3 regions of the Serratia sp. DFXYC6 genome follow, and region 3 is predicted to be linked to each of the others. Evidence: riboswitches for the same ligand, from Rfam matches in the RefSeq annotation. Region 3 holds a riboswitch; each other region holds the start of a gene.

Region 1 (10,267 bases), on a different contig from region 3:
GACGCTGTCATGAATCAGCATGACATCAAGCCTATCGACATGGTGGTCGTCAATCTGTACCCATTCGCCCAAACCGTGGCGCGCCCGGATTGCTCGCTGGAGGATGCGGTCGAGAATATCGATATCGGCGGCCCGACCATGGTGCGCTCCGCCGCCAAGAACCATAAAGACGTCGCCATCGTGGTGAAGAGCAGCGACTACGCCGCCATCATTACCGAGATGGACAACAACGACGGTTCGCTGCGCTATGCCACCCGCTTCGATCTCGCCATCAAGGCCTTTGAACACACCGCCGCCTACGACAGCATGATCGCCAACTACTTCGGCGCGCTGGTGCCGGCGTACCACGGCGAGACCGAACAGCCGTCCGGCCGCTTCCCGCGCACCCTGAACCTCAACTACATCAAGAAGCAGGATATGCGCTACGGTGAAAACAGCCACCAGCAGGCCGCCTTCTATATAGAGGAAGAAGTAAAGGAAGCTTCTGTCGCGACCGCCGAACAGCTGCAGGGCAAAGCGCTGTCCTATAACAACATCGCCGATACCGACGCCGCGCTGGAATGCGTGAAAGAGTTCGACGAACCGGCCTGCGTGATCGTCAAGCACGCCAACCCTTGCGGCGTGGCGATCGGCGACGACATTCTGGCCGCCTACGAGCGCGCTTACCAAACCGATCCGACCTCCGCCTTCGGCGGCATCATCGCCTTTAACCGCGAGCTGGACGCCGCCACCGCGCAGGCGATCATCAGCCGCCAGTTCGTGGAAGTGATCATCGCGCCAAACGTCACCCAGGAAGCGCGCTCCCTGCTGGCCGCCAAACAGAACGTGCGCGTGCTGGCCTGCGGCCAGTGGCAGCAACGCGTGGCGGGGCTGGACTTCAAACGCGTCAACGGCGGGCTGCTGGTGCAGGATCGCGATCTGGGCATGGTGACCGCCGGCGATCTGCGCGTGGTATCAGAGCGCCAGCCGACCGAACAGGAACTGCGTGACGCGCTGTTCTGCTGGAAAGTGGCCAAGTTCGTGAAATCCAACGCCATCGTTTACGCGCGTGACAACATGACCATCGGCATAGGCGCCGGCCAGATGAGCCGCGTTTACTCCGCCAAGATCGCCGGCATCAAAGCGGGCGACGAAGGGCTGGAAGTGAAAGGCTCCGCCATGGCCTCCGACGCCTTCTTCCCGTTCCGCGACGGCATCGATGCCGCGGCGGCGGTTGGCATCACCTGCGTGATCCAGCCGGGCGGTTCGATCCGCGACGACGAAGTGATCGCCGCCGCCAACGAACACGGCATCGCGATGATCTTCACCGACATGCGTCACTTCCGCCATTAATTCCTTTTGCCGCGTGCGCTCCGGCGCACGCCATTCGTGGAGCCCCTGATGAACATTTTGATTATCGGCAACGGCGGGCGCGAGCACGCGCTGGCCTGGAAAGCCGCCCAGTCTCCGCTGGCGGATAAAGTCTACGTTGCGCCGGGCAATGCCGGCACCGCGCTGGAAGCCAATCTGGAGAACGTGGCGATCGCCGCCACCGATATCCCCGCCCTGGTCGCTTTCGCCCAGAGCCATGACATCGGTCTGACCATCGTCGGGCCGGAAGCGCCGCTGGTGATTGGCGTGGTCGACGCCTTCCAGGCCGTCGGTCTGAAAATTTTCGGCCCGTCACAGGCCGCCGCACAGCTCGAAGGCTCCAAAGCCTTCACCAAGGATTTCCTGGCGCGCCACCGCATTCCGACCGCCGAATATGAAAACTTCACCGAGGTGGAGCCGGCGCTGGCCTACGTGCGCCGCAAAGGCGCGCCGATCGTCATCAAGGCCGATGGCCTGGCGGCCGGTAAGGGCGTAATCGTCGCGATGACGCTGCAGGAAGCGGAAGAGGCGGTGCGCGACATGTTGGCCGGCAATGCCTTCGGCGACGCCGGCCATCGCATCGTGGTGGAAGAGTTCCTCGACGGCGAAGAAGCCAGCTTCATCGTGATGGTCGACGGCGAGAACGTGGTGCCGATGGCTACCAGCCAGGACCACAAACGCGTCGGCGACGGTGACACCGGCCCGAACACCGGCGGCATGGGTGCCTATTCTCCGGCGCCGGTCGTGACCGACGAAATCCACCGGCGCGCCATGGATCAGGTGATCTGGCCGACGGTGCGCGGCATGGCGGCGGAAGGCAACACCTACGTCGGCTTCCTGTACGCCGGCCTGATGATCTCCGCCGACGGCCAGCCGAAGGTGATCGAATTCAACTGCCGTTTTGGCGATCCGGAAACTCAGCCGATCATGCTACGCCTGCGCTCCGATCTGGTGGAGCTGTGTCTGGCGGGCGCCGAAGGCCGTCTGAACGAGAAGAGCTCTGATTGGGACGAACGCCCTGCCCTTGGCGTGGTGCTGGCAGCCGGCGGTTATCCGGGTGACTATCGCAACGGCGAGGTGATCCAGGGGCTACCGCAGCAGGAAAGCGCCGACGGTAAGGTCTTCCACGCCGGCACACGCTTGCAGGGCGATGACGTCGTCACCAGCGGCGGCCGCGTGCTGTGCGTGACGGCGCTGGGCGAAACCGTGGCGCAGGCGCAGCAACGCGCCTATCAGTTGGCGGAAGGCATTCAGTGGCCAGGCAGCTTCTGCCGCAAAGATATCGGTTATCGCGCGATTGCACGCGGCAAATAATTTGACCTTTCATGGTCATGACAAGAGGCTCCGCAGCGCGGGGCCTTTTTTATAGTTGGTCTTCTTTCGGTTCCCAGCTGCAGAAATCGTCGTTCGCCACCAGCAGCAGTTCGCTGCCTTCAGGCGCTTCCAGCCAGGCGACGCTCACCGGCCGGCTGCTGCTGCGGGCGCGTTTTTCGATCCAGGCGATGGAGGCGGCATCCAGCCCCGGTTTCATGCTTTGGCCGTCGCAGGTTTGCACCTCACCCTGCATCCAACGCCCCTGCAGCAATTTAACCTTGCCGGCGCGCAGCGCATTGCTCACTTCGAGGATCCGTCGCGCCTGATATTGGTACAGGGCGATTTCATCGCGGGTCAGCGGTTCGCGGCGTGTCGCCAGCTGGCGCTGCATAAAACTCACCGTGCCATCGTCGGCAAAGCGCAGCTGAATGGAGTCTCGATCGCCGTCGGCGTCGTTACGTTTGATTTGGCGCAGCACGTCGCCCTGATAGGTGTACAGCGTGGTAATGGTACCCGGGCCGCGGTAAGGGCTGTAAACGCTGACTAACACTTGCGGACGATGTTGCTCATCGTCTTTACGCCACAGACGTATCACGCCCTGATCGGCCACGAAGCCGCTGGCGGTAAAGCTGGGGATATCGGAATGGAAACTGCAGGCGCTCAGGCCGACGGCGATGCCAACGGCCATGAGCGCCCGACGAGTAAACAAAAGGGGCGCCATCGCCCCCCTGTTTAATCTTTTCACCGAGGCGCGGTCTTATTTAACGGCGTCTTTCAGTGCTTTGCCAGAAACGAACGCAGGCACGTTGGCTGCTGCGATTTTGATTTCTTTGCCAGTCTGTGGGTTGCGGCCAGTGCGCTCGCTACGATGGTTTACTTTGAAAGTACCGAAGCCAACCAATTGTACTGCATCACCTTCTTTCAGAGACTCAGTAATTGCAGCCAGGGTGGATTCCAGAGCCAGTTTAGCTTGTGCTTTGGAAAGGTCAGCCTTGTCCGCGATTACATCAATCAGTTGAGTCTTGTTCATAAGTTATCCTTACAGTGTGTTTATCGTTTGCAAAGCATCGAGTGCGACGGATATGCCGATTGACAGCACTCTCCTGCATACACGCACCGATAGCCACTTTTTTTACGCCCCCCAAATGTAGACCAGACAGGGTGCGGATGTGAAGCCTTAAGGCATGACAAATCAGGCGTTAAATCACGTTTTGTTGCCTTATTGCGCTAAATTTATCCCGATGTTGCTGACGCCCGCCTCCCGCAGGTCGGATCGCAGCCCCTTGATCAGGTCTATATCGCGCTCTTCACAGGCGTCCAACAGGCGGAAAATTTCCCATTGAATGTCCCATTCTTCCTCTACCGCCGGCAAACTTTCCAACTCTTCGTCGGTCATTTCCTTACCGGCTTGGGTCATTTCCAACATCGCCACGGTGCGAATCGATGTTTCACTGATGGCGATGGCGTGCTCCAGCGTCTCCCCGCCGAGCCGCGAATGGATCAGTTCCCCTAATGCGATACAGGCATCAATTGCCGGGTAAACGCCGTAAAGATCGTAATCTTCCGCCGACGGAATCGCCTCTTCCAACTTCTCGAGCTGGCTGTCGAAGTTGACCTTGGCGTCCTTCACCACCAGCGTTTCCCACACCAAATCCAGAATGCGGCGATAAACCGCCGGATCGCCGAACTCGGTCTGTTTGCAGAACATCTGGTAATTCGGGTACATACGCTCGCACAAACTGGCCATAAAGGTCAAATGTTGCCAGCCCTCGAGCCGTTCCAGACGTAAATGAATCGGGTTACGTAGCATGCTTTACTCTCTTACGCGTTATCTGCGGCGCAGTGTACCCGAAATCGCTCATGGCGACACCTCCGGATGCTGCTGCAACCACCGCTGAAACGCCGGACGGCGCGAAGCGATGGCATCGGCCCAACGGGTCGGCTCCGGCAAACGGTAGCCCGCCATGCAGCGTTGCACCCACGCCAGCGCGCTGTCGGCGCCCACGCGGTGACCGGTAGAGATGAACAGCGGGTTGCAACGCGCCTTGCTACGCCATACCCAGCCCAGCTGTTCTCCCTTATCTTCCAACGGCGCCAGCGCGCCGACGGCGGCGTCCAGCGGCGCGAATTTGCCGCACAGGCGCTTCTTGGCTACGCCGATGGTCGGCACATCGACCAGCAGGCCGAAATGGCTGGCGACGCCGAGGCGCCGCGGATGTGAAACGCCGTGCCCATCGACGAAGATCAGCCCCGGTTTTTGCCGCAGCTGCGCCCAGGCGGCCAACAGCGCCGGGTATTCGCGAAACGACAGGAAACCCGGAATATAAGGCATGACGGTGGCGATGCGCGCCACCTGATACTCCACCAGCTCCAGCGACGGATAGCGCAGGATGGCGATGGCGGCGCGCGTCACCGCGCCCTCTTGCTCGAAGCCCACATCGGCGCCGGCGATGAACGCCGGCGGTTCGGCCGGCAGCTCGTCGTAGCGAATGACTTCAGCGGCGCGCCGCAGCTGTTCGGCGCGCAGAGCCGCCATATCGGTCACATCGGATCCTTAACGGTGGTATTTCGCCGACTGCGCGTGCACCGCCTCGACGAAGGCCCCGGCGTGCTCCGGCGGCACATCCTGATGGATGCCGTGGCCCAGGTTGAACACATGACCGTTGCCGTGGCCGAAACCGGCCAGAATGGTCTCCACTTCTTCCGCGATGCGCGCCGGAGAAGCATAAAGCATCGACGGATCCATATTGCCCTGCAGCGCCACTTTGTCGCCTACGCGACGGCGCGCGTCGGCGATGTCGGTGGTCCAGTCCAGCCCCAGCGCATCGCAGCCGGTGGCGGCCATCGCCTCCAGCCACTGCCCGCCGCCTTTGGTGAACAGCGTTACCGGCACGCGGCGGCCGTCGTTTTCACGCAGCAAGCCATCGACGATCTTGTGCATGTAGTGCAAAGAGAACTCGCGGTAATCGCGCCCGGTCAGCACGCCGCCCCAGGTGTCGAACACCATCACCGACTGCGCGCCGGCCTTGATCTGGGCATTGAGGTAAAGGATCACGCTGTCCGCCAGCTTGTCCAGCAACAGGTGCAACGTGGCCGGCTCGGCATACATCATCTTCTTCAGCTTGGTGAATGCCTTGCTGCTGCCGCCCTCAACCATATAGGTAGCCAGCGTCCACGGGCTGCCGGAGAAGCCGATCAGCGGCACTTCGCCCTTCAGCTCGCGGCGAATGGTGCGCACCGCGTTCATCACATAGCCCAGCTCCACTTCCGGATCGAACACCGGCAGTTTGTCGACGTCGGCGCGGCAGGTGACGGGGGAGCTGAAACGCGGGCCTTCGCCGGCTTCAAAGTACAGGCCGAGCCCCATGGCGTCGGGAATGGTGAGAATGTCGGAGAACAGGATGGCGGCGTCCAGCGCGTAGCGGCGCAGCGGCTGCAGCGTAACCTCGCAGGCCAGCTCCGCGTTCTTGCACAGCGACATGAAATCACCGGCCTGGGCGCGAGTCGCCTTATACTCCGGTAAATAACGACCGGCCTGGCGCATCATCCATACGGGGGTCACATCCACCGGCTGACGCAACAGCGCGCGCAGGTAACGATCGTTCTTCAACTCAGTCATTTATGGGGCTCCCTTAATAATCTGCCGGCCATTGTACATTATTCTGCCCGGCACAGCGCCACGGTGTCCTCAATCAAGCGGCGCGCCACGGTGCCGGGCGGCGGCAACAGCGGCAGTTGGTCGTAACGATACCAGCCGGCATTGAGCAGCTCCTTGGGATCGTGACGAATCTCACCCTGGTGGTAATCGGCCATAAAGGCCATCATCAGCGAGTGCGGAAACGGCCAGGGTTGTGACGTGACGTAGCGCAGGTTCTTGATTTCAATATTGCTCTCTTCCATCACTTCGCGCGCTACCGCTTGCTCCAGCGTTTCGCCCACTTCAACGAAACCGGCCAGCACCGTGTGAATGCCGCCGCGATGGCGCACGTGCTGCGCCAGCAGGATCTGATCGTCGCGCCGAATGGCGACGATCACGCAGGGCGCGATCTGCGGGTAGTAGCGCTCCTTGCAATGGCCGCACAGGCAGGCGCTTTCGGTGCGGCTGAGGTGCATCTCATGGCCGCAGTAGCCGCAATAGCGATGGGAGCGGTAGAAATCCGCCAACTGCACGCCGCGCCCGGCCAGCTGGAACAGACCACGATCCTGATCCAACAACTGACGCACCGACCCCATCTCCCGCGGCATCGCCTGGCGCACCAGCCAGACCGGCGCGCCCTCCCACTCACCGATGACGCGCGCCATGTGGCCCTGCAGCCCGAGGGCGGCGGCGGTCCCCGACGGCAATTCACCGTTCGGTAACCAAAGTTTGCTTTCATGGCTGACGATCCACCAGCCGTTTTCATTGCCCGTTAATGCAAGTTCCATATCGTTGTTGCACAACCTCAGCTTCACTGGCACTCTACAAATCGGCTTTGTTACATTTTAATAACTTACCGGTTACTTTTGTTACTTACACGGAGTCAAACATGCTCAACCGTTTGGAAAGGCTGACTCAGCGCGTTGGCGGTAGTAATGAATTAGTTGATCAATGGCTTCAGGCCCGCAAGCAGTTGCTGGTCGCCTACTGCACGCTGGTAGGCCTCAAACCGAATAAAGAAAAGCATACGCCGCTGAATGAAAAAGCGCTGGAGAACTTTTGCCATAACCTGGTGGATTACCTCTCCGCAGGGCATTTTCATATCTATGACAGAATTATCAAACAAGTGGAAGGCGCAGCCAGTCCGAAAATGTCGCTGGCGGTGAACATCTACCCCAAACTGTGGGCCAATACCGAACAGATCATGGCGTTCCACGATCGCTATACCGAAGTGGATATCGATCAGGAGGTTTGTCTGGAATTCCACCAGGCCTTGTCGGATATCGGCGAAACGCTGGCGGCGCGCTTTGCGCTGGAAGATAAGCTGATCCTGCTGGAAGCGGAAGCCACGCAGCAACCGCTGCCGGACCAGGCGCTGGATCCGGCGCGTTAAAATTTTATAGTTTTTTTTCTTATCCCTCCTATACTGGGGGGCATCTTGTCGGAGTGCCTAGCGCCTGATTTGTTCATCGAATCAGCCAGGCTGAGACCGTTAATTCGGGATCCGCGGAACCTGATCGGGTTAATACCCGCGAAGGGAACAAGAGTAATCTATCGCCACAGACACGGCCTTCCCCTTGCGGGCGCCCTGCCTTATCGGCCACCATCATTACTCCCTCCGAGCTCCAGACAAGCAACTTTCCCAACCCAACACACTGGTAGGAACTTGCTATGTCTAACGTTAATCCACCGCGCGCCCGTAAAGCGCAACGCGAAGCCGCCCAGCAGTTTATCGACACCCTGCAAGGCATGGCTTTCCCAAACTCACGCCGCATCTACTTGCAGGGTTCGCGCCGCGATATCCAGGTGCCGATGCGTGAAATTCAGCTCAGCCCGACCCTGGTCGGCGGCAGCAAAGATAACCCGCAGTATGAACAGAACGAGGCGATCCCGGTGTATGACACCGCCGGCCCGTACGGCGATCCACAGGCCGAGCTCGACGTGCACGCCGGCCTGGCCAAGCTGCGCGCCGGCTGGATCGACGCACGCGGCGATACCGCCACCCTGAGCGGTGCCAGCTCCGGCTTCACCCAGCAGCGGCTGGCGGACGAAGGTCTCGATCACCTGCGTTTCGAACACCTGCCGCTGCCGCGCAAAGCGCTGCCGGGCAAGTGCGTAACCCAGTTGCACTACGCCCGCGCCGGCATCGTCACCCCGGAGATGGAATTCATCGCCATCCGTGAAAACATGGGGCGCGAACGCATTCGCGGCGAGGTGCTGCGCCACCAGCATCCGGGCCAGGGCTGGGGCGCCAACCTGCCGGACAACATCACGCCGGAGTTCGTGCGCCAGGAAGTGGCCGCCGGCCGCGCTATCATTCCCGCCAACATCAATCACCCGGAAGCGGAGCCGATGATTATCGGCCGCAATTTCCTGGTAAAGGTGAACGCCAATATCGGCAACTCGGCGGTCACGTCGTCGATCGAAGAAGAGGTGGAGAAGCTGGTATGGGCCACCCGCTGGGGCGCAGACACCGTGATGGATCTCTCCACCGGCCGCTATATTCACGAAACCCGCGAGTGGATCCTGCGCAACAGCCCGGTGCCCATCGGCACCGTGCCGATCTACCAGGCGCTGGAGAAGGTCAACGGCGTGGCGGAAAACCTCACCTGGGAGATGTTCCGCGATACGCTGCTGGAACAGGCGGAGCAAGGGGTCGACTACTTCACCATCCACGCCGGCGTGCTGCTGCGCTACGTGCCGATGACCGCCAAACGCCTGACCGGCATCGTGTCGCGCGGCGGCTCGATCATGGCCAAATGGTGTCTGTCGCACCATCAGGAAAACTTCCTCTATCAGCATTTCCGCGAAATCTGTGAGATCTGCGCCGCCTACGACGTTTCGCTGTCGCTCGGCGACGGCCTGCGCCCCGGCTCAATTCAGGACGCCAACGACGAAGCCCAGTTCGCCGAACTGCATACGCTGGGCGAGCTGACCAAAATCGCCTGGGAATACGACGTGCAGGTGATGATCGAGGGCCCTGGCCACGTGCCGATGCAGATGATCCGCCGCAACATGACCGAAGAGCTGGAACACTGCCACGAAGCGCCGTTCTACACCCTCGGTCCGCTGACCACCGACATCGCCCCGGGCTATGACCATTTCACCTCCGGTATCGGCGCGGCGATGATCGGCTGGTTCGGCTGCGCCATGCTGTGTTACGTCACGCCGAAAGAACACCTCGGCCTGCCGAACAAAGAGGACGTCAAACAGGGCCTGATCACCTACAAGATCGCCGCTCACGCCGCCGATCTGGCCAAAGGCCATCCGGGCGCGCAGATCCGCGATAACGCCATGTCCAAGGCGCGTTTCGAATTCCGCTGGGAAGATCAGTTCAATCTGGCGCTCGATCCGGCCACCGCGCGCGCCTATCACGACGAAACCCTGCCGCAGGAATCCGGCAAGATCGCCCACTTCTGCTCGATGTGCGGACCAAAATTCTGCTCGATGAAGATTTCACAAGAGGTGCGCGACTACGCCGCTGCCCAAGAGGCCGCCAAACCGATCGAGGTGCAGCTGACCGGTATGGAGAAAATGTCCGCCGAGTTCCGCGCCCGCGGCAGCGAGCTGTATCACAGCGCCGGCAATTTGCAGGAGGAGACCAGCAATGACTGATATCACGACGCCCTTCCCGGCGACGCCCTACAAACTGGGGCTCTACCCGGTCGTCGACAGCGTGGAATGGATCGCTCGCCTGCTGGAGGCCGGCGTCACCACCATCCAGTTGCGCATCAAGGACTTGCCTGACGAGCAGGTCGAAGAGGATATCGCTGCCGCCATCGCGCTGGGCCGGCGTTATCAGGCGCGGCTGTTCATCAACGACTACTGGCGGCTGGCGATCAAGCACGGCGCCTACGGCGTGCATCTGGGCCAGGAAGATCTCGATACCACCGATCTGGCTGCCATTCACCGCGCCGGGCTGCGGCTGGGCGTGTCCACCCATGACGACGCGGAGCTGGCGCGCGC
Region 2 (10,267 bases), on a different contig from region 3:
TAGATCACCACCAGCGCCATCAGGAAGAACAGCACCCCAACCTTGGTCACCCGCATCAGGAACACGCTGAGGAAAAACAGCGCGCTGGAGAGCAAGATGCGCAGCATCGGGTAGTCGTAGGTGAACTTCAGCACCAGGATAGCGGCGCCGATCGCCAGCGTGGAGCTGACGAAAAACAGGATACCGATCGCGCGGGTGATCACGATATTGGACTGCGTGATAAAGAAGACAGCGATCAGCGACAGCGCCAGCCACGGTACCTGCAGCGTCTGCGAGATCACGATGGCGATCGCGCTGGAGAGCAGGGCGCGGATCACCAGGTTTATGCGGCTGTCCGAAGGGCGCAGCTCGTCGATCAACTGGGACAGCCAGCCGCGAGACATCGTTTTATTCTTCATGGCGCAGGTTCAGCTTGGCCACCGCCGAAGCGCCCACGCGGAACAGCGCCGGGTTGGGAGCCTCTACCGCGATCTTGACCGGGAAGCGCTGAGAAACGTGCACCCAGTTGATGTTGCGCGACACGTTGGGCAGCCCGCCCAGCACGCTGCCGCCGTCGTCGGGCTGCACGCCGTAGCTGACCGACTCCACCTTGCCGCTGAAGGTCTGGCCGGCGTCGCTCATTAAATACAGCGTGGCCGGCACGCCGGGATGCACGCCTTTCAGATCGGTTTCGCGGAAGTTGGCGACCACGTACCAGTGGCGGGTGTCGATCAGCGTGAACACCGGTTTGGCGCTGGAGGCATATTGGCCGACGGTGGTTTTCAGGGAGGCGATGCGGCCGTCGAACGGCGCTCGCACCTCGGTAAATTCCAGATTCAGCTTGGCGATGGCGATGTCGGCCTGCACTTCGGCGCGCTGCGCGACCAGGGCTTCGACGCCGCTGACGGCGGCTTCCGCCTGTTTCGCCTGCAGCAATGCGGCCTGCAGTTCCGCCTGCGCCGAGCGCTGGGAGGTGCGGGCGGTTTCCACTTCTTCCGCCGAAACGTAGTTCTTGCCGAGCAGCTTCTGCCGGCGGTTGAGGGTGTCGGTCGCCTGCGCCACCAGCGCCTGCGAGCGTTTGACGATGGCGTTCATCGATTCGGCGTTGTACTGCTGCGCGTTGACCGAACGCTGCGTCAGTTTGATCTGTTCATTCAGCGTGATCAGGCGCGCTTCGCTGGCCGCCAGCGCGTCCTGGTAAGGGCGCGGATCGATGCGGAACAGCAGATCGCCTTGCCGCACTTCCTGGTTGTCGCGGATCGGCATCTCGACGATGCGGCCGTTCACCTCCGGCACTACGTCGATGGTGTCGGCATAGGCGTAGGCATCGTCGGTAGTGGGGGCGTTTTCCACCCGCCAGACGACGACGGCGGCCACGATGAGCGTCAACGCCAGGATGGTAAGCACCAGCAGTCTGCGCTTGTTGGAGGTTTGTGGTTGGGTCATGGCGTCAGTCTCAGTGGGGGAAAACCAGTAACCAGGTCAGCATGGCGATCAGCGCGGTCAGCGCCGGATACGTCAGCAGCTGCGGCGCCAGCCAGGCGCGTTTTTCCGGGGTGCGCAGCAGCAGGTGGATCGCCACCATGCCCGCCACGCCGCCGCACAGGCAAAACAGCCAGTCGGGGAACGAAGCGCCGAACACCACCATGGACGGTGCCGGTGAGCACCCGGTGAGCAGCAGCACGGTCAGGCAGGTGATAAGCAGTTTTTTGTCGGGCATAGGGCTTTCTCTGGCGATTGGCTTGGTCGACGGGCCGAATGGAATGACTCTTTTTCAGTGAGTGAGGTCACTGTTTGTCTTCCCTACGCTTGCGCAAGGAGAAACTAGAATAAATACTCTACTCTAAACTAGAGGGATTAATCTAGTTTTTTGTGTCACCCTGCCTTCGCGGCGGCAAATGGGTATAATACGTTGATGACAGCGGGCAGAAACGAATATGCAAATCGACGAACACATCACCGGGCGAGAGCCGCAGCAGGAAAGAGGGCGGCAACGCGTACAAACCATTCTGGATTCGGCGGCGGCGATCGTGGCGCAGGACGGGCTGGCGGCGCTCAGCATGCAGCGGCTCGCCAAGCACGCCAGAACCTCCATCGGCTCGATGTATCACTTTTTTCCCGATCGCCACGTGGTGATCAAGGCGCTGGCGGATCGGCACACCGAATCGATCGAGGCGCTGGTGCGCGACATGGCGTTGGCCAGCGACGACGAGTGGAGGCGCCTCTCCGCTGAAGAGGTGATCCAGCGACTGTTTTCTCCCTATGCGCAGTACCTGCGCGAGCACGCCGACTACCTGCCGGTGATGCGGGAAATGAACCTGCCGGATGAAAAGTCCAGCTTCCTGGCGCTGATCGCCCGAGTGCTGCAGCTGCGCCGCCCCGAGACCGCCGAAGCGGAGATCCTGCAGCAAACCCGGCTGTTGCAAAGCCTGGTGGCCGGCACCTTGCACCACATCTTCAAAACGGCGCCGCAGAGCGTGGCGTTCACCCTGGCGGAGCTGCCCGGCGTGCTGAGCCTGTATCTGGCGGGAAAAGAGGGAAGCATCGCTTAGGCGCGAGCCAATTTAATCGCTTGTTTGTCCGCGCCGGCGCTGGCATGATCCCGCTCAGGGATTAACGCAACGTTGATCACAACCTATTGATTTTCATGACTCGGGGTGCCCTTCTGCGTGAAGGCTGAGAAATACCCGTATTACCTGATCTGGATAATGCCAGCGTAGGGAAGTCACGGCCGCCCAGCCGGCGCCGCCTTCTTGAACGCCGGTTGGGAGGAATATGATCGCTCGACCTGATGCACTACCCGGCGCTCGCGCCGCGGCCTGCCTGACCCAATTCCAACAGCGGCCTCCGCTGATCCACTGCCTGACCAACGAAGTGGTGCAATCGCTGACCGCCAACGTGCTGCTGGCGCTCGGCGCCTCCCCGGCGATGGTGGTGGAGCCGCAAGAGGCGGCGCAGTTCAGCGCGCTGGCCGACGGCCTGCTGATCAACGTCGGCACCCTCAATGCGCTGCGCGCCGAATCGATGCGGGCGGCGGTGGCCGCCGCCAATCAGGCCGGCAAGCCCTGGACGCTAGATCCGGTGGCGGTCGGCGCGCTCTCCTACCGCACCGCCTTCGCTAAACAGCTGCTGGACGAGCAACCGGCGGCGATACGCGGCAACGCCTCGGAAATCATGGCGCTCAACGGGTTGCTGGCCAGCGGCCGCGGCGTGGACAGCGGCGACGATTCCTTGGCGGCATTGCCCGCCGCGCGTGAGCTGGCGCGGCGCAGCGGCGCGGTGGTGGCGGTCACCGGCGCGGTGGATTACGTCACCGACGGCCAACGCGACTGGGCGATCGAAGGCGGCTCCCCGCTGATGACGCGGGTGGTGGGCACCGGCTGCGCGCTGTCGGCGGTGGCGGCGGCGTTTTGCGCCCTGCCGGGCGATCGCCTGGACAACGTGGCGACCGCCTGTCGGGTGATGTCACACTGCGGCGGCCTCGCGGCCAGGCAGGCCGCCGGGCCGGGCAGCTTTACGCCGGCGTTCCTCGACGCCCTGTATCAACTGCGCGGGGAGGATCTGTGATGAAACGTATTAACGCGCTGACCATCGCCGGCACCGATCCCAGCGGCGGCGCCGGCATTCAGGCCGATCTGAAAGCTTTCTCGGCGCTTGGCGCCTACGGCACTTCGGTGATCACCGCGCTGGTAGCGCAGAATACCCGCGGCGTGCAGTCGGTGTATTACATCGATCCGGCGTTCGTCGCCGCGCAGCTGGACTCGGTGTTCAGCGACGTGCGCATCGACAGCGTCAAGATCGGCATGCTGGCCAATGCCGACATCGTGCAGGCGGTGGCCGAACGTCTGCGCCATTACCGGCCGGAATTTGTGGTGCTGGATACCGTGATGCTGGCGAAAAGCGGCGATCCGCTGTTGGCGCCGGAGGCGGTAGAGTCTATCCGGCGCGAGCTGTTGCCGCTGGTGTCGATCATTACGCCGAACCTGCCGGAAGCGGCGGCGCTGCTGGCGTGCGCGCCGGCGGAAGATGAAGCGCAGATGCGCGAGCAGGGGCGGGCGCTGCTGGCGATGGGCTGCCAGGCGGTGCTGATGAAGGGCGGCCACCTGAGCGAAAGCGAGAGCCCGGACTGGCTGTTTACCGCCGAAGGCGAGCAGCGCTTTACCGCGCCGCGCGTCGCCACCCGCCATACCCACGGCACCGGCTGCACGCTCTCGGCCGCGCTGGCGGCGCTGCGCCCGCGCCATGCCGACTGGGCGGCTACGGTGGCCGCCGCCAAGGACTACCTGCAACAAGCGCTGCAACAGGCGGATACGCTGGAAGTGGGGCACGGCATTGGGCCGGTGCATCATTTTCACGCCTGGTGGTGAGCCAACTTTTTGCCGCAACCGTGGTCTGACTAGTTCAGGCCCGGTTTTATGGGCGAAACCTGATTTAACCTAGGGAGAAGGACTATGACGGGACACCAGGCGCTGCGTTGCGCCCTCTTCGGCGCACTGCTCAGCTTCAGCGCGGGCAGCTTTGCCCAGCAGATCGTCACCACGTCGGATTTGATTCAGCAGCCGGGGTATCAGGCCAGCTGGCAAAACATGGTCAAAGGCCAGGCGCGGATGCCGGGCTGGGCGCGCAAGGGCGTTGGCACCTCTACACCGGCGCAAAATCTGAGCTGGAAGGGCAAAGAGTATCTGGTTGGCAATCTGTGCAAACCGCACGACTGCGGCAACAACTTTTTGATCGTGGCGTTCAGCGCGGATAAATCCCAGGCCTGGGGCGTGCGGGTCGAGGTGGAAGATCGGCCGGAAGCCGTCGATCATCCGAAGAAATATGCTAAGTACCAGTGGCTCGGCAAGCCGGATGAAGACATGAAGGCGCTGCTGAAGCAGCAGTTCGAGAACAATCCCGACTGGAAATAATCTGACCGGGGGCGCCGCTGCCGGCGCCCCCGGCGTTGATCAGCCGATGCCGGCCTGATGCAGATCGTGCAGGTTGAGCGCCCCCACCAGCACGCCGTCCATATCGACCACCGGGGCCGCGCTGATGTGCTGTTCGTGCAGCGCTTCCAGCGCCTCTCCGGCGCGCCACTGCTCCGGCAGCCGATAGCCGGGGCGGGTGATCGCCGGGCTGAGCGGATCCTGCAGGCTATTGCCCTTCACCAGCCAGCGGCGCAGGTCGCCGTCGGTAAATACGCCCACCACCCGCTGCTGCGCGTCGCAGACCGCCACTAACCCCAGCCCGGTGCGGCTCAGTTCCAGCATCGCTTCCATCACGTTGGCGCTTTCGCTCACGCGCGGCAGGCGATCGCCGGTGCGCATCAGGTGATGCACGCGGTTCAGCAGGCGCGCCCCCAGGCTGCCGCCCGGGTGCGAGCGGGCGAAGTCTTCCGCGTTGAAACCGCGCTGGCGCATCAGCGCCATCGCCAGGGCGTCGCCCATCATCAGGGTGTTGACCGCGCTGGAGGTCGGCGCCAGCCCCATCGGACAGGCTTCGCGCTCGACGCCGATATCCAGCACGCAGGCGGCGGCCAGCGCCAGCGGCGACTCTTTGCCGCCGGTGATGGCGATCACCGGAATGCCGTTCTCCGCCAGCAGCGGCAGGATCAGATCCAGCTCTTTGGCGCGGCCGGAATAGGAGATGAACACCACCACGTCGTCGGCGCCGATCATGCCGAGATCGCCGTGCAGCGCCTCCGCCGGATGCACGAAGAACGACGGCGTGCCGGTGCTGGCCAGCGACGCGGCGATCTTCTTGCCGATATGGCCGGACTTGCCGATGCCGGAAATCACCGCTTTGCCGCGGCAGTTCAGCAGCAGCTCGCAGGCGCAGACGAAGTTGTCATCCAGGCGCGCCAGCAGGCGCTGCGCTTCGGTCAGCTCGATCTCCAGCGTTTCGCGGGCAAAGGCGAGCAGGGCGTTGGCGTTACTCATCGGGGTCTCCTACCAGAATAATATTGATGCCTTTCGCCTGCAGGGCGGCGAGATAATCGGGGTTGATGTCTCGGTCGGTGATCAGCGTATCGACGGCGCTGAGCTCGCACACCACGTTCGGGCTCTTGCGGCCGAATTTCGAGGAGTCTACCAACAGAATAATGCGGCTGGCGGCTTCGCACATCGCCTTGCTGACGTTGTGCACTTCGTTGAAGGTGGTGACGCCGGCGTTGAGATCGACGCCGTCCGCGCCGATAAACAGCTTGTCGAAGCTGAATTGCTGAAACGCCGATTCCGCCAGGCTGCCGTGGAACGAGGCCGACTTCTTGCGGTAGGTGCCGCCGGGCATCAGGATGGTCTGATCGTTGTCCAGCTCCACCAGCGCGTTGACGATGGTCAGGCTGTTGGTCATCACCGTGATGTTGTTGAACTGTGCCAGGTGCGGCACCATCTGCAGCACCGTGCTGCCGGCGTCGAAGATCAGCGAGTCGCCGTCGGCGATCAGCGCCACGGCGGCGCTGGCGATCTGGCGTTTTTTCTCGGTGTTGATATGGGTTTTGCGGTCGATCGGCTGATCGCCGTCGTCGCGGCTGAGCACCACGCCGCCGTAGGTGCGGATCACCTCGCCTTCTTCTTCCAGCAGGGTGAGGTCCTTGCGGATGGTGGTGCCGGTAGTGGAGAAATGCTCGGCCAGGGCGTCCACTGCCGTTTTGCCATGTCGCTGCAGATATTCAAGGATAGCGGCCTGCCGCTGCTTTGGTTTCATCGCGATTCCCGTTCACAAGAGTTGGGCATTTCCCCTCGCTGAATAATTCACTATGAAAGGTAATGTCTTTTAATGTGAAAATATCACGATTTGGGTTCAATCGCTAACGATAGTGCAGACTGGCATGCGCGATCCTCGGGGAAGATCACATCCGGGCGCAAATCCCGCTGATGCAACCCGTGTAAATGAGGCAGCGGGCGTGGCCGGGCGAAAACGGTCAGGCCGCGCAGCAACAGGCTGCCGCACACCCGCCGGTCGGCGTCGAAGGCCAGCGCTAGCACCACTCGCGGGCGAAAACGGCCGCCGGAACGGCCGACGCCCACGGCGCCCAGCTGGCATAAACCATCGAAGGCGCGGTTGAAACGTTGCAGTTGCCACCAGCCGAAGGCGATTTGCAGCAGCCAGGCCAGCAGCGCGAAGGCGATCAAAGCTTGTGTCATGGCGTTCTCCTTAGCCCCCTCTGCTGAAGGGGGCATCGATTGGCGTCAGAACATCACCTGGCCGCCGGTGATGTTGATCGATTGGCCGGTGCAGTAAGAGGCCTTGTCGCTGGCGTAGAACAGCAGGGTGTTCAGCACATCCTGGTAGTCGCAGCCGCGCTTCAGCGGCACCTTGTCGATGTAGTACTGCTCCACCTGATCCGGCGCGATGCCCAGTTTTTGCGCGTACTGCGGCAGCAGCGACTGGAACATCGGCGACTTCAGCAGGTTGCCGAGCATCAGCGAATGCACGGTGATGCCGTACTCCGCCAGATCGAGCGCCAGCGACTGCGTCAGCCCCACGCCGCCGAACTTGGCGGCGCTGTAGCCGGAGTTGTGCTTGCTGCCGACCTTGCCGGACTTGGAGTTGATCTGGATGATGCGCCCGGCGATGCCGTCGCGGATCATCAGGCGCGAGAACTCGCGGGCGCAGAGGAAATAGCCCACCAGGTTCACCTGCAGCGAGCGGTCGAAGTCGCCCAGCGGGAAATCGGTGATCGGCGCCGCCTTGGCGATGCCGGCACTGTACACCAGCAAATTAGCCTGGCCAAACGCCCGGTCAACCGCCGCCGCCAGCGCGATCACGCTCTGCTCGTCGGTGGCGTCGGCCTGAAAACCGCAGGCGCTGCCTGTGCCGTACTCTTCGTTGATCTGCTGTGCCACCAGACTGGCGTTGTCGGCGTTCAGATCGGCCACCGCCACCCGATAACCGGCCTGCGCCAGCCCGTGGCTCAAAAAGGCGCCTAACGTTTGGCCGCCGCCAATCACTACAGCTACTTCAGACATGGTCTACTCCTTATGCGATAAATGACAGCGTGCTGCCCAACGGGATATCGGTCGGCGTCGGGCCGGATACGTGGATCGAGCCGGGAAATTCGGCTTCGGCTTCGCCGTCGAAGCGCACGGTGATATGGCCCAGCTCGCGCAGATTCTGCGTGGCGACGCTGCCGACGGCGGTGATGGCGTAGCGCCGCTGCGCCAGTTCCATCACGCCGCCCACCTGCAGCTCGCCGGCGGTTGCGCCGTGGCGGTGGATGAAGCAGAACTCTTCGATATCCGCCGGGGCGCCTTCACGGAAGGTGATCAGCATGTTGTCCAGCAACGCGTCGCGGGCGCAGCCGCCGATCTGCGTGATGGTGGTGTGAAAAATGGTGTGCATAAACGTCTCCCTGGGGATCACATTATTGATAAATGAAGGCCGAGGCGGCCCAGGCGATCAGGACCGTCGGCGCGCCGGTCAGGAAGCGGCCAACCAGCACTGAAGGCACGCCGACCCGCACGGTGTCCTGTTTGGCTTCCGCCAGCGACAGGCCGACCGGAATAAAGTCGCAGGCGGCCTGCGCGTTGATGGCGAACAGCGCGGGCAGCGCCAGCTGCGGCGGAATATGGCCAAGGCCGATCTGCACCCCGACCAGCACGCCGATCACCTGGGCGATGACCGCGCCGGGGCCGAGGAACGGCGACAGCAGCGGGAATGAACAGATCAGCGCCAGCGTCACCAGGCCGATCGGGCTGTTGGCCAGCGGCGTCAGGCCGTGAGCGATAAAGTCCCCGAGGCCGGAGGCCATGATGATGCCGATCAAGGCCGAGACGAATGCCATAAACGGCAGAATGGTCTTCAGCACGGTGTCGATAGTGTCGCGCCCGGCCTGGAAGAACACCGCCACCACCGATCCCATGCCCATGCCGACCTTCGCCAGCAGCCCGTCGCTTTGCTCGGTGATCTTCTTGCTGGTGTCGTAGTCGCGCGCCTTGGGCGGCGCGGCAACGGCGGCGGCGGGTTGGCTATCTGCCGCTTCGATTCGGTTGATGTTGTGGTCGCGCACGCCGGAGACATAGATGTCTTCGAGGATAAACTGCGCCAGCGGGCCGGACTGACCGGTGGCATGGATATTGACCGTCGGAATGCGGCGTTTCGGGTACAGGCCGCAGCGCAGGGTGCCGCCGCAGTCGATCACCGCCACGCCGATCTCTTCCGCCGGCGGTTCGCCCTCTTTGAAACCGTCGACGGCGGGCCAGCCGGTCAATTCGCTGAGGCGATCGACGATGGAAGGCCGGGTGCCGGCGGTGATGTACACCACTTTTTTGCCGGGTTCGATCGGCAGTTCCAAAGGGCCACCCCAGCCGCTGGCGCCTTTTTCAATACGGATATAAGCACTCATGCTGCACTCCACGAATTAAAGTTGCACCTGGCGATCCAGACGGATGCCCATCTTGCGTTCGAACAGGCTGGTGGTCAGATCGGTGACCCAGCCGCGGAAGAAGTTGGTGAACAGCCCCACCAGGAAATAGCTCACTGCCAGCGGGCCGAGCGGCAGGCCGAGGGTGGTCAGGCCGCTGGCGATGCCGAGGTAAACGAACAGCTCGCCGGGGTTGATATGTGGAAACAGGCCGTTCATCGAGTGGCAGCTGTAGGAGGCCGCCGCGTAGTAGCTCGGCTTGTATTTCTCCGGCATGAAGCGCCCCAGGCTGAGGGTCATCGGGTTGCAGAAGACAAAGGTGCCGATCAGCGGCAGCAGCAGATAACGCGAAACGGGGTTGCCCGCGCAGCGCTGCGCCAATCGTTCGATACGTTCCTGGCCAACAAATTTGATCAGCGCGTTCATGATAACCAACAGGCTGATCAACAAAGGCAAAATGCCGGTCACCATGCCGACAAACACTTCACCGCCTTTCTGAAACAGGCCGATAAACCACTCGGCGCCGTGGGTGATTAGCTCAATCATTATGTTCTCCTGTAATGGACTGTTATGGCCTGGAGCGAACGGCGGCTCTGTCGCCATGGGCCTTACAGTAGTCACTTTGTTGGGCTATTTGTTTTAAATGGATCACAATTTGAAAGATAAATATTTTATTTTGAAAGTTTAAAGTGAAAGAAAGAGAAGGTTGGCAGCGTCGGGTTAAGGGGAACGGGCACAAAAAAGCCCGGCGAACCGGGCTTTGGGACAGGCGGTCCGTCACATCAGGCGATGGTGACCTTCTTGTCCAGATAGGCATCTTGCACGGCGTTGATCAGCGCCACGCCGTCTTTCATCGATTTCTTGAAGGCTTTACGCCCCAGGATCAGGCCCATGCCGCCGGCGCGTTTGTTGATCACCGCGGTGCGCACCGATTCCTGCAGA
Region 3 (10,267 bases):
TCGCCGTGGGCGGTGGTTTCGATATCCAGCGACACCAGTTTTAGCGTTGGGCGGTACTCCGGCGCCGGCTTCATTTGGCCGCTGAGCAACGGCCCATTGCCGTCGCCCTGGCCGTTGAACCACACCGGCGCGGTGATGAAGCGTTCCATCAGGTAGCGCTCCGGCGGGCGAATGTCGGCCTCGTAGACCGCAACGCCGCCTTCCCGCAGCAGTTTTTCCAGCTTGATGAGCTGACGGTGCTGGCGGCAGTACAGCCCCAGCATCGGGCGATGGTGAAAATCCGTCAGCGCCAGCGGTTTCAGTTCGACTTGCCGCTCTTCCCGCAGCAGCAGTTCCGCGCGCTGCCTTTGTTCGGCGGGGATAAACGCCACCGAGGTTTGCGGCGGCAGGCGTAGCTGACGCGGGCCGGCGTCGGTCGCCAGCCAGAATTCGACCTCGGTGCCGGCGGGCGTGTCGCGCCAGTGGCGAGTGAGCAGGAAACCCTGTTGCAGTGCTGTCATAACCCCTTCGTCTTCCGCCGGGCGGCGGGCGTGACATTCAGCGAGATGTCGGTTTTGGCGCTAATATAGATAAATTATAGTATGGGTTTTTATACAGTGATTGTCCATCGCCGCGCGGCGTTGCCAAATACGCATACAATTGATCGATTGACTCGTCTGCGGCGGCACAGGAAAATCCTCCGCCCGTTTGGCCCGAATAATCCACAGAGGTGTAATGGAAGCCTATTTACAAGATTTGATCACCCAGTCACTGGCTTTCACCCTGATGGTCGTTCTGCTGGTCGCTTTTCTGGAGTCGCTGGCGCTGGTGGGGCTGCTGTTGCCCGGCACGGTGATGATGGCCAGCATCGGCGCGTTGATCGGCAGCGGCAAGGTGGACTTTTACTACGCCTGGGCGGCGGGCATCGTCGGTTGCCTGCTCGGTGACTGGATCTCCTATTTCGTCGGCCGCGCGTTCAAGGGGCCTTTGCATCGCTGGTCGTTTCTGAAGAAAAACAAGGCGCTGCTAGACAAAACCGAACATGCCTTGCACCAGCACAGCATGGCGACCATTTTGATTGGCCGCTTCGTTGGCCCGACGCGCCCGTTGGTGCCGATGGTGGCTGGCATGCTCGATCTGCCGCCGTACAAGTTCGCGCTGCCGAACATCATCGGTTGCCTGACCTGGCCGCCGGTTTATTTCTTCCCCGGCATTCTGGCGGGCGTGGCGATCGATATTCCCGCCGGCGCCGACAGCGCGATGTTCAAGTGGCTGCTGCTTGCGGCGGCGCTGCTGGTCTGGCTGGCGGTATGGTTGAGCTGGCGCTGGTGGCGCGAGGGCAAGCGCAGCGCCGATCGGCTGAGCCGTTGGCTGACACCGCTGCGGCTGCGCGTGGTGTGCGGATTGAGTTGGCTGGCGGCACTGGCGGCCGGTTATGCGCTGAGCCAGCAGCCTCTGATGCCGGTGTATCGCCACCTGCTGTGGCAGGTGTTGTCCGGGCAATGACAAAAGGGGGCGAAAGCCCCCGTTCGCCTTACTGGAAGAACGCTTCCAGCTGTTCAAATACCCGCACGTCTTCGCTGTGGCGCTTCACCTGCAGCACATCCTCCAGCTTTTCCACCTGGCTTATCATCTGCTCCAGCCGCTGATCGTCGGCGACCAATAGCCAAATGCGGCTTTGCTGGCCGTCTTTCAATGGCAGGCACAAAATGCCTTCGACGTTGAACGCGCGGCGGGCGAACAGCCCGCAAACGTGCGACATCACGCCGGGATGGTTGCGCACCGCCAGCTCCAGGATCACCTGGGGTTTATCTTGTGGTTGCAGCATGGCTTATTCTCCAATCATGTCGATGTTGGCGGCGCCCGGCGGCACCATCGGGAATACTTTTTCGTTGATATCGATCAGCGCGTGGATCAGGCAGGGACCCGGGCGTTGGATCGCCTCGGCCAGCGCCGCCTGCGGATCTTCCGCGGCGTTCAGATCGCAGGTATCCAACCCGAATCCGGCGGCGATCTTCAGGAAGTCGGTGCGCTTCGGATAGGCGGCGGCGAAGATGCGCTGTTGGTAGAACAGGGTTTGCTGCTGGTGCACCAGCCCCAGCGCCTGGTTGTTCATCAAAATGATTTTCACGTCCAGATCGTGCTCGACCGCGGTGGCCATTTCCTGAATGTTCATCATCAGGCTGCCGTCGCCGGAGAAGCACAGCACTTTGCGCTCGGGCTCCGCCAGCGCCGCGCCGATCGCCGCCGGCAGACCGAAGCCCATGGTGCCCAGACCGCCCGACGTCAGCCACTGGCGCGGCCGGCTCAGCGGATAGGCTTGCGCCACCCACATCTGATGCTGGCCTACGTCGGTGGTGATGATGGCGCTGTCGTCCACACAGCGCGCGGCGGCCAGCACCAGGCCGTAATGGCTCAGCGGATCGTCGGCGTTCGGCATGTTGAACGGGAATTCGCGCTTCAGGTCATTGACGGTGTTCAGCCATGCGCTGCGCGGCTGCGTGTCGATCTGCGGCAGCAGCTGGCGCAGCACCTGGCCGACGTCGGCATGGATCGCCACGTTGGCCTGTTTGACCTTGCCCAGCTCGGCGCGGTCGATATCCACATGAATGATGGCGGCGTTAGGGCAGAACTGCTCGGTTTTGCCGATCGCCCGATCGTCGAAGCGCGCGCCCAGCACGATCAGCAGATCGGCTTCCTGCAGAATGAAGTTGGTGCTGCGCGCCGCGTGCATGCCCAGCATGCCCAGCGACAGCGGGTGTTCCACCGGCATCGCGCCCAGCGCCATCAGCGTCATGGTGGTGGGCAGACCGGCGCGTTCGGCCAGTTCCACCGCTTGCCGGTGGGCGTCGGCGCAGATGATGCCGCCGCCCAGGTAGAGGATCGGGCGTTTCGCCTGATTGATCATCGCGGCCGCTTGCGAAACCAGCGCCGGATCGAAGCTTGGAGCGGCGTCCGGCACGGCGATCGGCGGCAGCTCTTCCAGCGTGATGGTGGCGGTTTGCACGTCTTTCGGCACATCGATCCAGACCGGGCCGGGGCGGCCGGACTCGGCGATACGGAAGGCGTCGCCAATCACCTGCGGCAGTTCACGGATATCGCGCACCAGATGGTTGTGCTTGGTGATCGGGATGGAAATGCCGTAGGTATCCACTTCCTGGAAGGCGTCGGTGCCGATCATCGAGGAGGGCACCTGACCGGTGATGCACACCAGCGGAATGGAGTCGAGCTTGGCGTCGGCGATGGCGGTGACCAGGTTGGTGGCGCCCGGCCCGCTGGAGGCGATGCACACCGCCGCCTTGCCGTTGGCGCGCGCCATGCCTTGCGCCATAAAGCCCGCGCCCTGTTCGTGGCGCGCTAGCACGTGGTGAATGCGGGTGCTTTGGCTCAGCGCGTCATACAGCGGCAGCGCGGCGCCGCCGGGAATGCCGGCGACGGTGGTGATGCCCTGACGCTCCAGCAGATGAACGATCAATTGTGCGCCGGTGAAGCTGGTGCCCGGTTGAGGCGTGCCCGAAGTTGCCATGTTCCTGTCCTTTCTCAAGGCCGGTGAGCTTTGCTGGGCAGGGTGCTAAAACAAGAAACCCCGCCCGGTTTGCGCCGGCGGGGTTTGGGAATCGATGCGTTGATTCGGACCCTACGGCGCATTGCCGACGACCACCACCACACGCACGACGACCACCGCGGCTGGTAGCGCGGTAACTAGTAGGGTCGAAGTCAGCGAGGATGCGATCACAGGGAACCTTATCATCAGTAAAAAAAGTCAGGTTTTTATAAAAACACAGGCGCAAAATTCGCACAACAGGTTTATTGGCGCAGCATAAAAAACGCGCGTCAGATCACGCTTTGCCCGAAATGCCCAGCACGCGCGCTTCGGGCGCGCTGCCGTCCAGCAGGGCCTGCGTCGGGCCATCGTAATAGATGCGGCCGTCGACCACCAGCAGCGTGCGCGGCGCGATGCGTGCGGCGTCGTCGAGGTTGTGCGACACCATCAGCAGCGTCAGGTTGCGCTGTTCGCATACCGTCTGCAGCAGTTGCAACATCTCGTTGCGCAGCGCCGGATCGAGCGCCGAGAAGGGTTCGTCGAGCAGCAGGATCGGCCGTTGGCGAATCAAACAGCGCGCCAGCGCGGCGCGCTGACGCTGGCCGCCGGAAAGTTGCGACGGCAGGCGCTCCAGATGCTCTTCCAGACCGACCTGACGGGCGATGTGCGCCCGCTGTTGGCGCTGCTGTTCAGTCAAGCGCAGTCCGGGATCCAACCCCAGCCCGATGTTCTGCGCCACCGTCAGATGCGCGAACAGGTTGTTTTCCTGAAACAGCATCGACACCGGCCGCTTGGCCGGCGGCGTGGCGGTATGGTCTTCGCCGTTCAGCAGCAGCCGGCCGCTGGCCGCCGGCAGAAAACCGGCGATCAGGCTCAGCAAGGTGCTTTTACCGGCGCCGCTGGGGCCGAGCACCGCGACGCGCTCGCCCGGCTGGATGCGCAGATCAAAGCGCATCGGCAGGTGGTCATACAGGTAGGTCAGTTTTTCAAGCGTCAGCATGGCGGCCCGGTAAGCGTTCAATCAGGGTAAACAACAGGAAGCACAGCAGCAGCAACAGCAGCGCGGTCACCGCCCCGTCGTTGCTGCGGTAGGCGCCAATCTGCTGATACAGGTAAAAAGGCAGGGTACGGAAATGCTCGTTGCCAAACAAGGCGACCACGCCGAAGTCGCCGATCGACAGCACGCAGGCGAAGGCCAGCGCCTGTGCCAGCGGGCGGCGCAGGGCGCGCAGCTCAATCAGCCGCAGCCGTCGCCAGCCGCGGATATCCAGCGACAGGCACAGCGGGTTGTAACGTTCGGCGAGGTCGCGCATCGGGTTCTCCAATACCTTCAGCGCATAGGGCACCGCCATCAGCGCATTGGTGAGGATCACCAGCGCATAGGGCGACTGCGGCAACCCCACGGTATCGCTCAGCAGCAGGAAGAAGCCGGTGGCCAGCACGATGCCCGGCATCGCCAGGATCACCATGCCGCTGAGCTCCAGCGCCTGGCCGCCGCGCAGCTGTTGCCGCAGTTTTAGCTCACGGCTGCTCCACAGCAGCATCATCGTGAGCGCCACGCACAGCAGCCCTGCGCCGAGGGCGATGCGCAGCGACGTGAACAGCGCCTGCCACAGCACCGGCTGGCGCAGCACGCTGACCATGGCCTGGTTGGCGCCATCGGCGATCACCGCCAGCAGAGGCGGCAGCAACAGCAACAGCGCGGCGGCGATCAGCAGAAAATCGCCGACGCGTCGCCACAGGCTGTCATCCGGATTGCGCCAGCGCTGGGCGTGGGTATGCCCCACCGGCAATGCCTGGCTCAGGCGCTGACTGATCAACACCAGCCCGAGACAACAGCCCAGCTGGATCAGCGCCAGCATGGCGGCACGCCCCAGATCGTAGTCGTAACTCAGCGCCTGGTAGATCGCCAGTTCGATGGTGGTGGCCTGCGGCCCGCCGCCCAGCGACAGCACGGTGGCGAAGCTGGCGAAGCACAGCATGAAGATCAGTGCGCCGCTCGGCAGGATTTGGCGGCGCAGCGCCGGCCATTCGACGAAGCGGAACTGCTGCCAGCCGTTCATGCCCAATTGGGCGGCCAACTGGCGCTGCTCCACCGGAATGTTCTCCAGTGCCTGCAGCAACAGGCGGGTGGCCAGCGGCAGGTTAAAGAACAGGTGCGCCAGCAGAATGCCCTGCAGACCGTAGGGCGAGAAACCATACTCGACGCCCAGCCAGCCGCACAGCGTCGCCAGCCAGCCCTGGCGCCCATAGACGCTGAGCAGGCCGAACACCGCCACCAGCACCGGCAGCACCAGCGTCATGGCGCACAGCCGCAGCAACAACTGCCGGCCGGGGAAACGGCGGCGATAGAGCGCGCGCGCCAGCAGAATGGCGGGCAGCACCGAAATCAGCGCCGACAGCAGCGCCTGCAGGAAGGTGAAACGCACCACGTGCCACAGATAGCTGTCCTGCCACAGGCTGCGCCAGTCGCTGTCCGGCGCGTGACGCCACAGCGAACCCAGCGCCAGCGCGGCGACGAGCAGGATCAGGCCGGCGGCCAGCAGCCCCGGCCAGAGCCAGCGGGGGATCAGCGGCTGACGGCGGTTTGCCATGCCCGGATCCAGCCGCCGCGTTGTGTGGCCACCTCTTCGGCGCTGTATTGCAGCGCGGTCTGCGGCACGTTCATCTGCTCAAAACCGACGGGCAGCGGGGTGTTGATCACCGGGTACATCCAGTTGCCGGTCGGGATAGTGTTCTGGAATGCCGGCGTCACCATGAACCGCATGAAACGCTCGGCCAGTTCAGGCTGTTTGGTGGCTTTCAGCTTGCCGGCCACTTCCACCTGCAGGTAGTGGCCTTCGCTGAACGTGGCGGCGGCGTAAAGGTCTTTTTTTTCTTCGATCAGGTGGTAGGCGGGAGAGGTGGTATAGCTGAGCACCAGATCGCCTTCGCCTTTCAGGAACAGGCCGTAGGCTTCGCTCCAGCCTTTGGTGACGGTCACGGTCTTTTTCGCCAACTGCTGCCAGGCGGCCGGCGCCTTGTCGCCATACACTTTTTGCATCCACAGCAGCAGGCCGAGCCCCGGCGTGCTGGTGCGCGGATCTTCGTAGATCACTTTCCAGTTGCGGTCGCTGCTGACCAGTTCCTGCAGGCTTTTCGGCGGGTTCTTCAGTTTTTCTTTGTTGTAGACGAAGGCGAAGTACCCGTAGTCGTAAGGCACGAAGGTCGCGTCCTGCCAGCCGCCCGGCACCGTCAGCCTGGCGGTATCGACGCCGCTCGGCGCGAACAGGCCAGTTTGCTGCGCCGCCTGCAACAGGTTGTTGTCCAGCCCCAGCACCACATCGGCGGCGCTGTTCTTGCCCTCCATGCGCAGGCGGTTCAGCAGCGAAACGCCGTCTTCCAGCGCCACGAACTTCAGTTCACAGTCGCATTCGGCCTCGAAGGTTTTTTTCACCGCCGGGCCTGGGCCCCAGTCGGCGGCGAAGGAATCGTAGGTGTAAACCGTCAGCGTCGGCTTGGCGAACGCCGGCGCGGCGCACAGCAGCAATAAGCAGGGCAGATATTTTTTGACCACGTTGCACTCCTGAAAAATAAGGGGGCAAGGGCATCTGAGGGGGCGAGGCGGCGTCGCCGGTTCGCTGGGCTCAAATCCCTCCGCCGGTATTGACCGGATCAGGTTCGACGGGTGTGCTCTCAGCGGAAAATCAGGCTTATTACGCGGCCCGGTTCTCCGCACCCCGTTGAGACGGCGCTATTGTAAAGATTAACCGACTTGGGCGAAAGGCGCTTATGTCTCCGGCGGGGCAAACCAGGCGGACTTGAAGTCGAACCAGCCGAGGGTGTTCATCCGCACGCCGCGCATGCTGCGCTGGCCGTGCAGCTGCAGCCAGTGGTGGAACAGCGGATGCAGCTGGTGGTTGCTGACCAGTCGCTGGCAGAACTCCGCCAGCGGCAGGCGGTTGGCGCGCCACAGCGCCGCGTCCTGCGCCAGATCTTCGTTCATACAATGCTGCATCAGCGGCAGTTCGTACAGCGTGGCGAACAGCGAAAACTCCAGCGGCAGATAGAAGTTGGCGCTGCCAAGCCACAGATCGCTGCGCGCGTCGCCCTGGTGCCAGGTGGCGTAATCCACGCTTTGCACGATCAGGCGGATGCCGTGCTGCGCCAGCAGCGGCTCGATCGCCTGACGGATGGCGTGAAACTCCGAATGCTCATTGAAGTGGGTCATCGTCAGTTCGGTCAGCCCCGCCGGTTTGGGCTGCTGCGCCAGCGCGCGGTTGTGGTGCCAACGGGGCAGCAGGCCGTACGCCGGCGACCAGTAGCGCTGGTAGAGCGGCCCGGCGTGGCTCAGCAGCAAAATGGGGTTGATCAATTCGCACAGCCAGCTGCGAATGGCGGGATCGGCGGCCAGCGGGGAGCGCCGGTCGAACAGCAGGAAATAGCAGCCCTCTTCCAGCCGGCTTTCCAGTTCGTTGTTGCCGGTTTCATCGCCCTGCAGCTGTACGCCGGAATGCACCAGTTCTTCGGAGAACTCCGGCAGCACCCAGATATTCACCTCGTCGATCAGCGCCCGGTAGCCAAAATAGTCGTCGAAGGCGTGGATCTTCATCTGGCTGGGGAGATTGCGCACTACGCGATAGGGGCCGGTGCCGATCGGATGGCGGGCGAAATCCGGCAGTTCGCGCCATTCGCGCGGCAGGATCATGGCGTGCACGCTGCCCAGCAGCCAGGGCAGCCAGTGGTCGGGGCTGCGCAGATGCACATCAATCACGAATGGCGTCGGCGAGGTGACGCTCTCGATATGCGAGAACAGCGGTTGCGAGGTCAGACGCGAGAGAGAAGTAATGACGTCCGCCATCTCCAGCTCGCGGCCGTGATGAAAATGGATCGCCGGGCGCAGGTAAAAACGCCAGTGCAGTGGCGTCAACGCCTGCCAATGGTGAGACAGATCGGACTCCAGTTCCCCGTTTTCCTCATTTATGCGTGTCAGGCCGTTGAAGATCTGGCGCGCCAGATGGGTTTCCGAACGCCGCAGCGCCGAGCCGGGCAGCAGGTTGTACAACTGCCGGTAGTAGAGCACCCGCAGGATGTGTTTCCCCTGGCGGAAGCTACGCCCCAGCTGCGACAGCAGCATCTGGCGCACCACGTTTTTGTCGCCCACCAGTTGCACCAGTTGATCGATGCGATCCTGTTCCAGCAGCTCCTCGGCCCGCTGTTGCTGCAGCGCCAGGCCGGTGTAGTGGAAGGTTAGCCGCGAACGCTTGCCGCGCCCCGACTCCGCCTGCCAGGTGAGCCAGCCTTCCCGCTGCATGGCGCTCAGCAGGGAGCGCACGTGGCGCCGCGAGCAGCTGAGCACCTCCGCCAGATCCTGCAGCGTGGTGTCGGTGGTTTCACCGTGGCAGCGCTGCCACAGGCGGATGAACTGCTGCTGCAATCTGGACGTGGACATAAAAGAGGAACGCTCCCGCTTCAACTCGTCAATTTTTCTTTCCCTATATTACGCCGATAATTTTCATCAATGAAAGGGGAGGGCGTAATCATGAAAGCTTTCTTATCCAGGCAGTTCTATCAGCGCTATTTCAGCGCGGTGCGCCGCCAGCGAGCCGACTGGCTGAGCGTGGTGCCCGAACAGGCGCGGCTGGCGATGCTGGCGCACCTGACGCAATGGGACATTAAAGAGATGACCGATAAGCAGTATCGCGAGCACCTGTAGGGGCTGCGGCAACAAGTTTCTGAGTAATGGTGCTGTTTCACCAGCCAGTGGGGCGACCCACTGGTTTTTTTATGCGCGGTCATGGCGATGCGCTTGCATTTTTCTCGCCGTGGCCTAAGGTTCTTTCTTCTGCTTTGAGGTCAGGGAAGACGATATGCAACGCCTGAGCCGGTTGTCACTGCGTATTAACCCCATCTTTGCCGCATTCCTGCTGATCGCTTTTCTCTCCGGCATCGCCGGCGCGTTGCTGACGCCGACGCTCAGTCTGTTTCTGACCACCGAGGTCAAAGTGCGGCCGCTGTGGGTAGGGCTGTTTTACACCGCCAACGCCGTGGCCGGCATCGTGGTCAGTTTTCTGCTCGCCAAGCGCTCCGATACCCGCGGCGATCGGCGCAGGCTGATCCTGCTGTGCTGCCTGATGGCGGTCGGCAACTGCCTGCTGTTCGCCTTTAACCGCGACTACCTGACGCTGATCACCGCCGGGGTGCTGATGTCCGCCGTTGCCAACACCGCCATGCCGCAGATTTTCGCGTTGGCGCGGGAATACGCCGACAGCGAGGCGCGTGAGGTGGTGATGTTCAGCTCGGTGATGCGCGCCCAGCTTTCGCTGGCGTGGGTGATCGGCCCGCCGCTGTCGTTTGCGCTGGCGCTAAACTATGGGTTCACCGTGATGTTCCTGATCGCCGCCGCCACCTTCGCGGTTTGCGTGCTGCTGGTAGGGGTTATGCTGCCTTCGGTGCCGCGTGCGGCAGAGAATGGGGAGCTGCAGGGCGGGATGTCTGCGCCGATCGCGCCCGCCAGCGCCTGGCGCAATCGCGATGTGCGGCTGCTGTTCATCGCTTCGATGCTGATGTGGACCTGCAATACCTTGTATATCATCGATATGCCGCTGTATATCACCGCCGATCTCGGGCTGCCGGAAGGGCTGGCCGGGGTGCTGATGGGCACCGCCGCCGGGTTGGAAATCCCGGCAATGCTGCTGGCCGGTTATTACGTCAAACGCTTCGGCAAACGCAACATGATGCTGCTGGCGGTGGCGGCGGGCGTGC

The links. A riboswitch is a leader RNA that binds a small molecule or an ion and turns the genes downstream of it on or off. The one in region 3 is predicted to bind thiamine pyrophosphate.
Region 1: another riboswitch for thiamine pyrophosphate. It lies ahead of thiC (phosphomethylpyrimidine synthase ThiC); the one in region 3 lies ahead of thiB (thiamine ABC transporter substrate binding subunit).
Region 2: another riboswitch for thiamine pyrophosphate. It lies ahead of thiM (hydroxyethylthiazole kinase); the one in region 3 lies ahead of thiB (thiamine ABC transporter substrate binding subunit).

The regions. Positions count from the first base shown of each region.
Region 1 is NZ_JBXUNV010000009.1:19,824-30,090, reverse strand. It holds gene purH (bifunctional phosphoribosylaminoimidazolecarboxamide formyltransferase/IMP cyclohydrolase) at 1-1,332, shown strand, start outside; gene purD (phosphoribosylamine--glycine ligase) at 1,381-2,664, shown strand; gene AC2CGQ_RS24420 (DUF1481 domain-containing protein) at 2,714-3,385, opposite strand; gene hupA (nucleoid-associated protein HU-alpha) at 3,422-3,694, opposite strand; gene AC2CGQ_RS24410 (YjaG family protein) at 3,884-4,474, opposite strand; gene nfi (deoxyribonuclease V) at 4,523-5,209, opposite strand; gene hemE (uroporphyrinogen decarboxylase) at 5,219-6,283, opposite strand; gene nudC (NAD(+) diphosphatase) at 6,322-7,089, opposite strand; gene AC2CGQ_RS24390 (Rsd/AlgQ family anti-sigma factor) at 7,191-7,694, shown strand; TPP riboswitch at 7,734-7,858, shown strand; gene thiC (phosphomethylpyrimidine synthase ThiC) at 7,973-9,916, shown strand; gene thiE (thiamine phosphate synthase) at 9,909-10,267, shown strand, end outside.
Region 2 is NZ_JBXUNV010000001.1:206,799-217,065, forward strand. It holds gene AC2CGQ_RS01100 (FUSC family protein) at 1-383, opposite strand, end outside; gene mdtN (multidrug transporter subunit MdtN) at 388-1,425, opposite strand; gene AC2CGQ_RS01110 (YtcA family lipoprotein) at 1,436-1,699, opposite strand; gene AC2CGQ_RS01115 (TetR/AcrR family transcriptional regulator) at 1,917-2,531, shown strand; TPP riboswitch at 2,623-2,719, shown strand; gene thiM (hydroxyethylthiazole kinase) at 2,755-3,546, shown strand; gene thiD (bifunctional hydroxymethylpyrimidine kinase/phosphomethylpyrimidine kinase) at 3,546-4,346, shown strand; gene AC2CGQ_RS01130 (inhibitor of vertebrate lysozyme family protein) at 4,431-4,889, shown strand; gene gutQ (arabinose-5-phosphate isomerase GutQ) at 4,929-5,900, opposite strand; gene srlR (glucitol operon DNA-binding transcriptional repressor SrlR) at 5,893-6,666, opposite strand; gene gutM (transcriptional regulator GutM) at 6,750-7,106, opposite strand; gene srlD (sorbitol-6-phosphate dehydrogenase) at 7,152-7,931, opposite strand; gene srlB (PTS glucitol/sorbitol transporter subunit IIA) at 7,942-8,304, opposite strand; gene srlE (PTS glucitol/sorbitol transporter subunit IIB) at 8,327-9,307, opposite strand; gene srlA (PTS glucitol/sorbitol transporter subunit IIC) at 9,323-9,871, opposite strand; gene fbaB (class I fructose-bisphosphate aldolase) at 10,108-10,267, opposite strand, start outside.
Region 3 is NZ_JBXUNV010000003.1:423,710-433,976, forward strand. It holds gene AC2CGQ_RS18290 (DNA polymerase II) at 1-500, opposite strand, end outside; gene AC2CGQ_RS18295 (DedA family protein) at 715-1,485, shown strand; gene ilvN (acetolactate synthase small subunit) at 1,514-1,807, opposite strand; gene ilvB (acetolactate synthase large subunit) at 1,811-3,505, opposite strand; gene ivbL (ilvB operon leader peptide IvbL) at 3,617-3,730, opposite strand; gene thiQ (thiamine ABC transporter ATP-binding protein ThiQ) at 3,819-4,523, opposite strand; gene thiP (thiamine/thiamine pyrophosphate ABC transporter permease ThiP) at 4,510-6,117, opposite strand; gene thiB (thiamine ABC transporter substrate binding subunit) at 6,093-7,079, opposite strand; TPP riboswitch at 7,137-7,255, opposite strand; gene sgrR (HTH-type transcriptional regulator SgrR) at 7,293-8,954, opposite strand; gene sgrT (glucose uptake inhibitor SgrT) at 9,045-9,218, shown strand; gene AC2CGQ_RS18340 (MFS transporter) at 9,373-10,267, shown strand, end outside.